4 regions of the Pseudomonas sp. GW821-FHT09A09 genome follow, and region 4 is predicted to be linked to each of the others. Evidence: predicted binding sites of a transcription regulator. Region 4 holds the regulator's gene; each other region holds the start of a gene.
What was found. The regulator FliA, encoded in region 4, starts transcription of late flagellar genes. The targets are predictions, from matches to a motif close to CTAAAGTTTNNNNNNNNNNNGCCGNTAA.

Region 1: AC07OV_RS29770 (methyl-accepting chemotaxis protein) is a predicted target of FliA. The motif match lies at 1,051-1,078, and genes of this name have one in related genera.
Region 2: AC07OV_RS11520 (methyl-accepting chemotaxis protein) is a predicted target of FliA. The motif match lies at 934-961, and genes of this name have one in related genera.
Region 3: AC07OV_RS16465 (flagellin N-terminal helical domain-containing protein) is a predicted target of FliA. The motif match lies at 935-962, and genes of this name have one in related genera.

Annotation. Positions count from the first base shown of each region.
Region 1 is NZ_JBWKPU010000063.1:3,408-5,608, forward strand. Features, by position in the region: gene AC07OV_RS29760 (FecR domain-containing protein) at 1-399, opposite strand, end outside; gene AC07OV_RS29765 (sigma-70 family RNA polymerase sigma factor) at 396-911, opposite strand; gene AC07OV_RS29770 (methyl-accepting chemotaxis protein) at 1,192-2,201, shown strand, end outside.
Region 2 is NZ_JBWKPU010000010.1:181,410-183,610, forward strand. Features, by position in the region: gene AC07OV_RS11515 (undecaprenyl-diphosphate phosphatase) at 1-819, opposite strand, end outside; gene AC07OV_RS11520 (methyl-accepting chemotaxis protein) at 1,029-2,201, shown strand, end outside.
Region 3 is NZ_JBWKPU010000016.1:118,012-120,212, reverse strand. Features, by position in the region: gene AC07OV_RS16470 (ketoacyl-ACP synthase III) at 1-775, shown strand, start outside; gene AC07OV_RS16465 (flagellin N-terminal helical domain-containing protein) at 1,043-2,201, shown strand, end outside.
Region 4 is NZ_JBWKPU010000035.1:10,990-13,190, reverse strand. Features, by position in the region: gene AC07OV_RS24650 (chemotaxis response regulator CheY) at 1-319, opposite strand, end outside; gene fliA (RNA polymerase sigma factor FliA) at 487-1,227, opposite strand; gene fleN (flagellar synthesis regulator FleN) at 1,224-2,057, opposite strand; gene flhF (flagellar biosynthesis GTPase FlhF) at 2,164-2,201, opposite strand, start outside.

The DNA of each region.
Region 1 (2,201 bases), on a different contig from region 4:
ACGCGTGCCATCCGGCAATTGAATACTGCGCCGTTCACCCGTGGCGGTGGCGAAGTCGGCCGTCCAGCGTTGCCAACCCACCAGGTCTCTGCTGATCCAGCCTGCCGAACCCACCAATACAATGCCGGACAACACCTTCAGCGCCTGCCGGCGATCGAGCCCCTGCGCGCTGTTTTCCAACGCCACATGTGCGCCGGGGATCGCCGTCAGTCGACTGTTCAATTCCTGCTGCAGCGCCTGCACCCGTTGCCAGGCCAACTCGTGATCAGTATGGGCCTCACGCCAGTGTTCACATTGCGCACGCAGGCGCACATTGGCGCGATTGTTACGCAGGCGCAGCGCCCAGTTGATGGCTTGTTTGACGACCTGGGAGTCAGGGTCGTGCCGGGAAGCATTCATGCGCCATACCGCAGGACGTAACAGTGATAGAGCCCTTGCGCGACATAGCGCTCCACGGATCGCAGCGATACGCCCATTTGCTGCGCAATTTGTGCATACGCCAACCCATCGCACTGAGCCAATAGAAACGCCTTACGCACTTTAGGCTTCAGACCTTCCAGAAGCAGGGCGATTTCCTCCAGCAACTCCAGCACCAGCGCACGGGCTTCAGCGCTCGGTGCCAATGCCTCCGGTAGATGTGCGATGGACTCAAGATAAGCACGTTCTATTTCTTCACGGCGCCAGTGATCAATCACCAAGCCCCGGGCGATGGTGCGTAGAAATGCGCGAGGTGCCTTCAGTTCGAAGCGTTCGGTTTTCTGCAGCAGGCGCACAAAGGTGTCCTGCGCCAGGTCTGCGGCATCGGCGGCATTTCCCAGGCGGCTGCGCAACCAGGTGTTGAGCCAATTGTGGTGGGTGCTGTACAGCGTCTGCACAACACTTTCACACGGGATGTATTCAGAAGACGGCATTCACACAGGCCCGGCCAAACGTCACAAATGATAATTAGTCGCATTGTCTGGAAGGCTGAAAGATTTTGCAATCTCTGAAGCGTGCAGCGCTACCGCTTGTCGGTTTCCTACGCCAAAAGAGGATGCCTCTCACAAATTTCTAAGATTTGCCGACGCTTGGCCGAAAGCCTGATGAGCCATGCGTGCACCGAAATAGAGCGGTCCGAGAATCCGCCTATACCGTTACATGGAATGTTCCACTCGGCACGCTCACCCCCCTTTGGCAAAAGAAGTCGATGAAATGAATCTCAAGTTCAGTCATAAAATTCTGTTGGCCGCGTCAGGCGTCGTGGTTCTGGCCTTCGCGTTATTCACGCTCTACAACGACTACCTGCAACGCAGCACCATCAAGCAAAACCTGGAATCGTCCATCCAGCAATCCGGTGAACTCACCGCCAGCAGCGTGCAGAACTGGCTCAGCGGCCGGATCCTGGTACTCGAAAGCCTGGCGCAGAACGTTGCCCACCAAGGCAGTGGTGCTGACCTCCCCGGGTTGGTCGATCAGCCTGCATTTACCTCGAACTTCCAGTTCACCTACGTCGGTCAAACCAATGGCGTGTTCACACAGCGCCCTGACGCCAAGATGCCCGATGGTTACGACCCTCGTCAGCGCCCCTGGTACAAACAGGCTGTAGCGGCTGATAAAACCATGCTCACTCCGCCTTACATGGCCGCAGTGGGCGGGCAGATCGTCACCATCGCCATGCCGGTGAAAAAGAACGGTGAGTTGTTGGGTGTGGTGGGGGGCGACCTCAGCCTGCAGACCTTGGTGAAGATCATCAACTCGGTCGACTTCGGCGGCATCGGCCACGCATTCCTGGTCAGCGCGGACGGCCAGGTCATCGTCAGCCCTGACCAGGATCAGGTGATGAAGAACCTCAAGGATATCTACCCGGGCACGAGCCTGCGAATCGAGAAGGTCAACCAGGACGTCGTCCTCAACGGCCAGGATCGCATCCTGTCGTTCACCCCTATCAGCGGTTTGCCGGGTGCAGATTGGTACATCGGCCTGTCGATCGATAAAGACAAAGCCTACGCGCCGCTGGGCAAATTCCGTACTTCTGCATTGATTGCCATGTTGATCGCTGTGGTGGTGATTGCCGTGCTTTTGAGCCTGCTGATTCAAGTGCTGCTGCGGCCATTGACCACCATGGGCGTGGCCATGCAGGACATTGCCCAGGGCGAAGGCGACCTCACCCGCCGCCTGGATGTCACCAGCAAGGACGAGTTCGGCGAAGTGGGCAGTGCGTT
Region 2 (2,201 bases), on a different contig from region 4:
CGCGGTCCAGTCGATCCAGCCGAATTGCCAGGTCGCCAGGATCACCAGGCCGAAGGCGATGCGGTACCAGGCAAAGGCCGCGTAGCTGTGACTGGCGATGAACTTGAGCAAGGCCTTGACCGCGATCATCGCGAAGATGAACGAGGTGACAAAACCGATGGCGAACACCGGCAGGTCATCGGGCTGGAACAGGTGGCGGTACTTGTAGCCCGAATACACGGCGGCACCGACCATGGTCGGCATGGCCAGGAAGAACGAGAACTCGGTGGCGGTCTTGCGCGACAGGCCGAACAGCAGGCCGCCAATGATGGTCGCGCCGGAACGCGAGGTGCCCGGGATCATCGCCAGGCACTGGGCAAAGCCCACCTTGATCGCGTCTTTCCAGGTGATGTCGTCCACGGTTTCGGCGTGCACCGCGTGCTGGCGGCGCTCGGCCCACAGCATGATCACGCCGCCGACGACCAGGGCTGCCGCCACGGTGATCGGGTTGAACAGGTAGTGCTTGATCAGGTCGGCAAAAATCACCCCCAGTACCACCGCTGGCAGTACCGCGATGATCAGGTTGACCGTGAAGCGCTGGGCATTGCGCTGGGTCGGCAAGCCGGTGACCACGTCGAAGATCTTGCGCCGGAATTCCCAGACCACGGCGAGGATCGCGCCCAGCTGGATGATGATATTGAACGCTTCGAAGCGTTCGCCGCCGAAGCCGATCAGGTCGGCGACGATGATCTGGTGGCCGGTGCTGGAGATCGGCAGGAACTCGGTCAGCCCTTCCACAACGCCCAAAATCAATGCCTGTATGGCGGTCCAAATGTCCATGTTTCTCCCAAAGGTCGTGCGTGTTTCTAATGATTCAAAGAGGCGAGCGCACCGAAGGCCCGGTGTTGATAGTCAACCCCGGCGTGCAAAAATTGCGTGAAAAATCAGGCAGTACTCAGGTTTTCCGATTGCAGGCCGAAAGCCTATCAGACAAGCCGGAAATGTCGATGCAGCACCCACAATTATAAAAAGCACGGAGTGACAGGACCATGAACAGTTTGCGCAGCATGTCGATCAGCCGTCGTCTCTGGCTGATCCTGATCGTCGCCGTGTTGATGCTGTTGACCCTGGGCCTGCTGATGCTCAAGCAGATCCACGGCGACCTCTACCAGGCCAAGCGCCAGCAGACCCAGCACGTGGTGCAGACGGCCAGCGGCGTCCTCGCCTATTACCAGAACCTTGAAAAAACCGGCGCGCTCACCCGCGAAGCCGCGCAGAAACAGGCGTTGAGCGCCGTGCGCGGCCTGCGCTACGACCACGACGACTACTTCTGGATCAACGACCTCACCCCCGTGATGATCATGCACGCCGCCAACCCCAAGCTGGACGGCCAGAACCTCTCGGCCATCCGCGACCCGGACGGGTTTGCGGTGTTCAACGAGTTCGTGATCCTGGCCAAGGCCAAGGGCGCCGGCATCGTCAACTATCGTTGGCCGAAGCCGGGTGCCGAAGCGCCGGTGGAGAAAACCTCGTACATCCAGCTGTTCGAACCCTGGGGCTGGATCATCGGTTCCGGTGTGTACGTGGACGACGTGCAGGCCGAGTTCAAGGGCCAGGTGTGGAAAGCCTCGCTGATTGGCCTGGGCATTGCGCTGGTCATGGCCTTGCTGGTGACAGTGATCGCCCGCAGCATCGTCAACCCGTTGCAGGCGGCGGTGAATGCCATGGGCAATATCGCCAGCGGCGAAAGCGACCTGACCCGCAGCCTGGACACCCACGGCAATGATGAGGTGACCCAGCTGTCCCGGCACTTCAACAGCTTCACCGCCAAGCTGCGCCAGGTGGTGGGCCAGTTGCAGGTGTGCGCCAACGCCCTCGGGCAGTCCTCCACCGAGCTGGGCACCAACGCCAGCCAGGCCCATGACCGCAGCCAGCAGCAGTCGCAGCAGATGGAACTGGTGGCCACCGCCATCAATGAAGTGACCTACGGCGTGCAGGACGTGGCGAAAAACGCCGAGCACGCCGCCAGCGAAATGCGTGACGCCCAGGCCCAGGCGCAGCAAGGCCAGGTGAACATCGACGGCAGCCTGCAGCAGATCGACCAGCTCTCGGGCACCATCAGCCAGGCCGTGGAGGTGATCCGCACCCTGTCCAGCGAAAGCACACAGATTGGCGGCGTGCTGGAAGTGATCCGCTCGATTGCCGACCAGACCAACCTGCTG
Region 3 (2,201 bases), on a different contig from region 4:
TCTGTGCGTCGAGGCGGTCAACGCCTTGTTTGCCAACAACCCCGAGTTGAAGCGCGAGTCCATCGACGCCGTGATCGTCGTGACCCAGAACGGTGATGAAGAAGGCTTGCCGCATACCGCCGCCATCGTTCAGGACAAATTGGGCCTGCCGACCCACGTGGCCGCGTTCGACATCTCCCTGGGCTGCTCCGGCTACGTCTACGGGATCTACGCGATGAAGGGCTTCATGGAAGCCACCGGCCTGAAAAACGGCCTACTGATCACCGCAGACCCGTACTCCAAGATCGTCGACCCGGAAGACCGCAACACCACCATGCTCTTTGGCGATGCCGCCACCGCCACTTGGATGGGCGAAGACGCGCCGTGGTTGCTTGGCAAGTCGAAGTTCGGCACCGACGGTTCCGGCGCGCCGCACTTGAAGGTCAGCGATGGCGTGTTTTTCATGAACGGCCGCCAGGTGTTCAACTTTGCCTTGCTCAAGGTGCCGGCACATTTGCACGAGCTGCTCAATGAGTCGGACCTCAAGGCTGACCAGATCGACGCGTTCTGCATCCACCAGGGCAGTGCGGCGATTGTCGACGCCGTGGCCCGGCGTTTCGAAGAGGCGCCGGTGGAGAAGTTCATCAAGGACATGGTCGAGACCGGCAACACCGTGTCGTCGAGCATTCCACTGCTGCTGGAAAAGCACATGATGGACGCCGACTGGAAGCGTGTGGCTATCAGCGGATTTGGCGTGGGCCTGTCGTGGGGCTCGGCGATTCTCTATCGTCCGTGATGCCCAAAGAGTGACGCACACAAAAACGCCCATGATTGAAAAATCATGGGCGTTTTTTATTTGGCGCCAGAAAACCCAGCAATTGCGGGGGTTTGGGCTATCGTAAATGCTTGAATTAAAAGGGGTGGCACGGTGCTAGTAAAAATATTCAAAAAAGTCCTCAAGCAACGTGCATTCACGACGATAACTATTACGAAGGTTCTCTAGGCCACACCCGGCGGTTGCCAGGGCCGGAAGCCGCAGTACACCACCCACGAGGATTTCGTCATGGCATTAACAGTAAACACTAACCTTGCTTCGTTGACCGTTCAGAACAACCTGAACAAGGCCTCCGGCGCACTGCAAACTTCCATGCAGCGTCTGTCTTCCGGCCTGCGTATCAACAGCGCCAAAGACGATGCGGCCGGCCTGCAAATCTCCAACCGTCTGACCAGCCAGATCAACGGCCTGGGCGTTGCGATCAAAAACGCCAACGACGGTAGCTCGATTGCTCAGACCGCTGAAGGCGCAATGCAGCAGTCCACCAACATCCTGCAAAGCATGCGTACCCTGGCTCTGCAATCGGCTAACGGCTCGCCAAGCGCTGAAGACCGTAAGTCGAACCAGGCTCAATACGCAGCACTGACTGCTGAATTGACTCGTATCGCTACCACCACCACCTTCGGTGGCAAGAACCTGCTGGACGGTTCTTTCGGTACTACTTCCTTCCAGGTCGGCGCCAACGCCAACCAGACTATCGACATGAGCATCGGTAACGTTGCAGCCAACAACATTGGTTCGCAGCAACTGAAGAGCCAAGGCATTGCTCCAAGCGCAACTGGCGTTGCTGGCGGCGCGATCGCTGTTACCGGTGGCGGCCAGTCGAAAAACCTGACCATCGCTGCTGGCGCTTCGGCCAAGCAAATCGCTGCTCAGATGAACGGCGCTGTAGGCGGCCTGGCTGCGACTGCCAGCACCGTTGCCCAGTTCACTGTTGACTCCGCTGCCATTGCTGGTGCAACCCCTGCCAGCGCCAACTTCACCCTGGCAGTCGGCGGCGGTACCGCTGTGCAGTTCACTGGCGTGACCAGCACTTCCGACCTGGCTGACCAACTGAAGTCCAACGCTGCCAAGCTGGGCATCACCGTTAACTACGATTCGACCACTCAAGCGCTGTCGGTCAAGTCCGACACCGGTGAGAACCTGACCTTCAACGCTGGCGATCCAGGCGCTGTAGCCGGTATCAAGGTTGCTACCCAGGACGGTTCCGGTAACTTCGGTACTGCTGTTGCCCTGGCCAACACCGCGATCATCGCAACTGGTGCAGTGTCCCTGAACTCCTCCAGCAGCTACTCCCTGAGCGGCGCCGGTGTGACTGGCCTGTTCGCAGCGACTGGTACTGCTGCCAACTCCACCAAAACCACCGTTAACAACACCGACATCACCA
Region 4 (2,201 bases):
TGAATGGCTTGACCACGTAACCGTTTACCCCGGCTTGGGCGGCTTCGATGATCTGCTCACGCTTGGCTTCGGCGGTCACCATCAGCACAGGCAGGCTGCGCAGTTTTTCATCAGCACGCACGTGGCGCAGCAAATCGATACCGGTCATGCCCGGCATGTTCCAGTCGGTTACCAGAAAGTCGATGCTCCCGCTGTTGAGGATCGGAATCGCCGTAATGCCGTCATCCGCCTCGACCGTGTTTGTGAACCCAAGATCACGCAACAGGTTTTTTATGATCCGCCGCATCGTTGAGAAGTCATCAACGATGAGGATTTTCATGTTCTTGTCCAATTCGACCTCCAAGCAGTCTTAAACGCGCCCAGCACCTGGACGCGCCATTTCAATCAACAGGCGTTACACAAAAAGGACTGCCCAGGGCACCACGGTACGAACCCGCGAAAGCGTGGGCTTTCACGGTAGCGTCTGCAGTGTCCCCACACTGCCTGTCAGCGCGCTCGCCACTCTCCCAATCGCCCCCGCAAGCGGGCTGCGCACTGGCTATGCAGCTGGCTGACACGCGACTCGCTGACCCCCAGGACCTCACCGATTTCCTTGAGGTTCAGCTCTTCGTCGTAGTACAGCGCCAACACCAGTCGCTCACGCTCCGGCAAATTGGCGATCGCGTCCGCCAACGCGCCCTGGAAGCGTTCATCTTCCAGGTCACGCGACGGCTCGAGATGTGCACTCGCGCCGTCCTCGTGCAGCCCTTCGTGTTCGCCGTCCTGCAACAGGTCGTCGAAACTGAACAGGCGGCTGCCCAAGGTATCGTTCAAAATCCCGTAGTAATCATCGAGACTCAATTGGAGTTCGGCCGCAACTTCATGATCTTTAGCGTCACGACCGGTTTTTGCTTCAATTGCGCGAATTGCATCACTGACCATGCGCGTATTGCGGTGCACCGAACGCGGTGCCCAATCGCCTTTGCGCACTTCGTCGAGCATCGCGCCACGGATACGGATACCCGCATACGTCTCAAAACTTGCACCCTTGCTCGCGTCGTATTTGGTCGACACTTCGAGCAGGCCGATCATGCCGGCCTGGATCAGGTCTTCGACCTGGACGCTGGCCGGCAGGCGTGCCAGCAGGTGATAGGCGATACGCTTGACCAACGGCGCGTAGCGCTCGATCAACTCGCCCTGGCTGTCACGGGCAGACTTCTTGTACGCGTTGTAGCCAGTCGCTGTCATAGCACGGGTCCTGCGCTCGTCTGATGCACCAATCGCTCGACGAAAAACTCCAGATGCCCCCGCGGGTTGGCGGGCAACGGCCAGGTATCGACCTTCTGGGCAATGGCCTTGAACGCCAGTGCGCACTTCGAACGAGGGAACGCTTCATAGACCGCACGCTGCTTTTGCACGGCCTTGCGCACACACTCGTCATAAGGAACTGCGCCGACGTATTGTAAGGCGACATCGAGGAAGCGATCCGTGACCTTGGTCAACTTGGCGAACAGGTTTCGCCCCTCCTGCGGGCTTTGGGCCATGTTGGCCAGCACGCGGAAGCGGTTCATGCCGTAGTCACGGTTAAGCAGTTTGATCAGGGCGTAGGCGTCGGTGATCGAGGTGGGTTCATCGCAGACCACCAGCAGCACTTCTTGCGCCGCGCGCACGAAGCTGACCACGGACTCGCCGATCCCGGCGGCGGTGTCGATCACCAGCACGTCGAGGTTGTCGCCGATATCACTGAAGGCCTGGATCAGGCCGGCATGCTGCGCCGGGCTCAGGTGCACCATGCTCTGGGTGCCCGAGGCGGCCGGCACGATCCGAATGCCACCGGGGCCCTGGAGCAGCACATCGCGCAGCTCACAACGGCCTTCGATCACATCGGCGAGGGTGTGTTTGGGTGTCAGCCCCAGCAGAACGTCGACGTTCGCCAACCCCAGGTCAGCATCCAGCAGCATGACGCGACGGCCAAGCTCTGCCAGGGCCAGGGACAAATTCACTGACACGTTAGTTTTCCCGACGCCACCTTTGCCGCCGGTCACCGCGATCACCTGTACGGGATGCATGCTGCCCATTTTATTTCTTTACCTTGTCTTGCTTAGACGCAGGCTACATGGCTTGGCCGCGTGAAACGCTTGCAGACCATCGATGTAGATACATTTCACGGTGTTCATGCTGCCCTCAACCGACCCGTTTTGCCGGGTTGTGGTAAAGGTCAG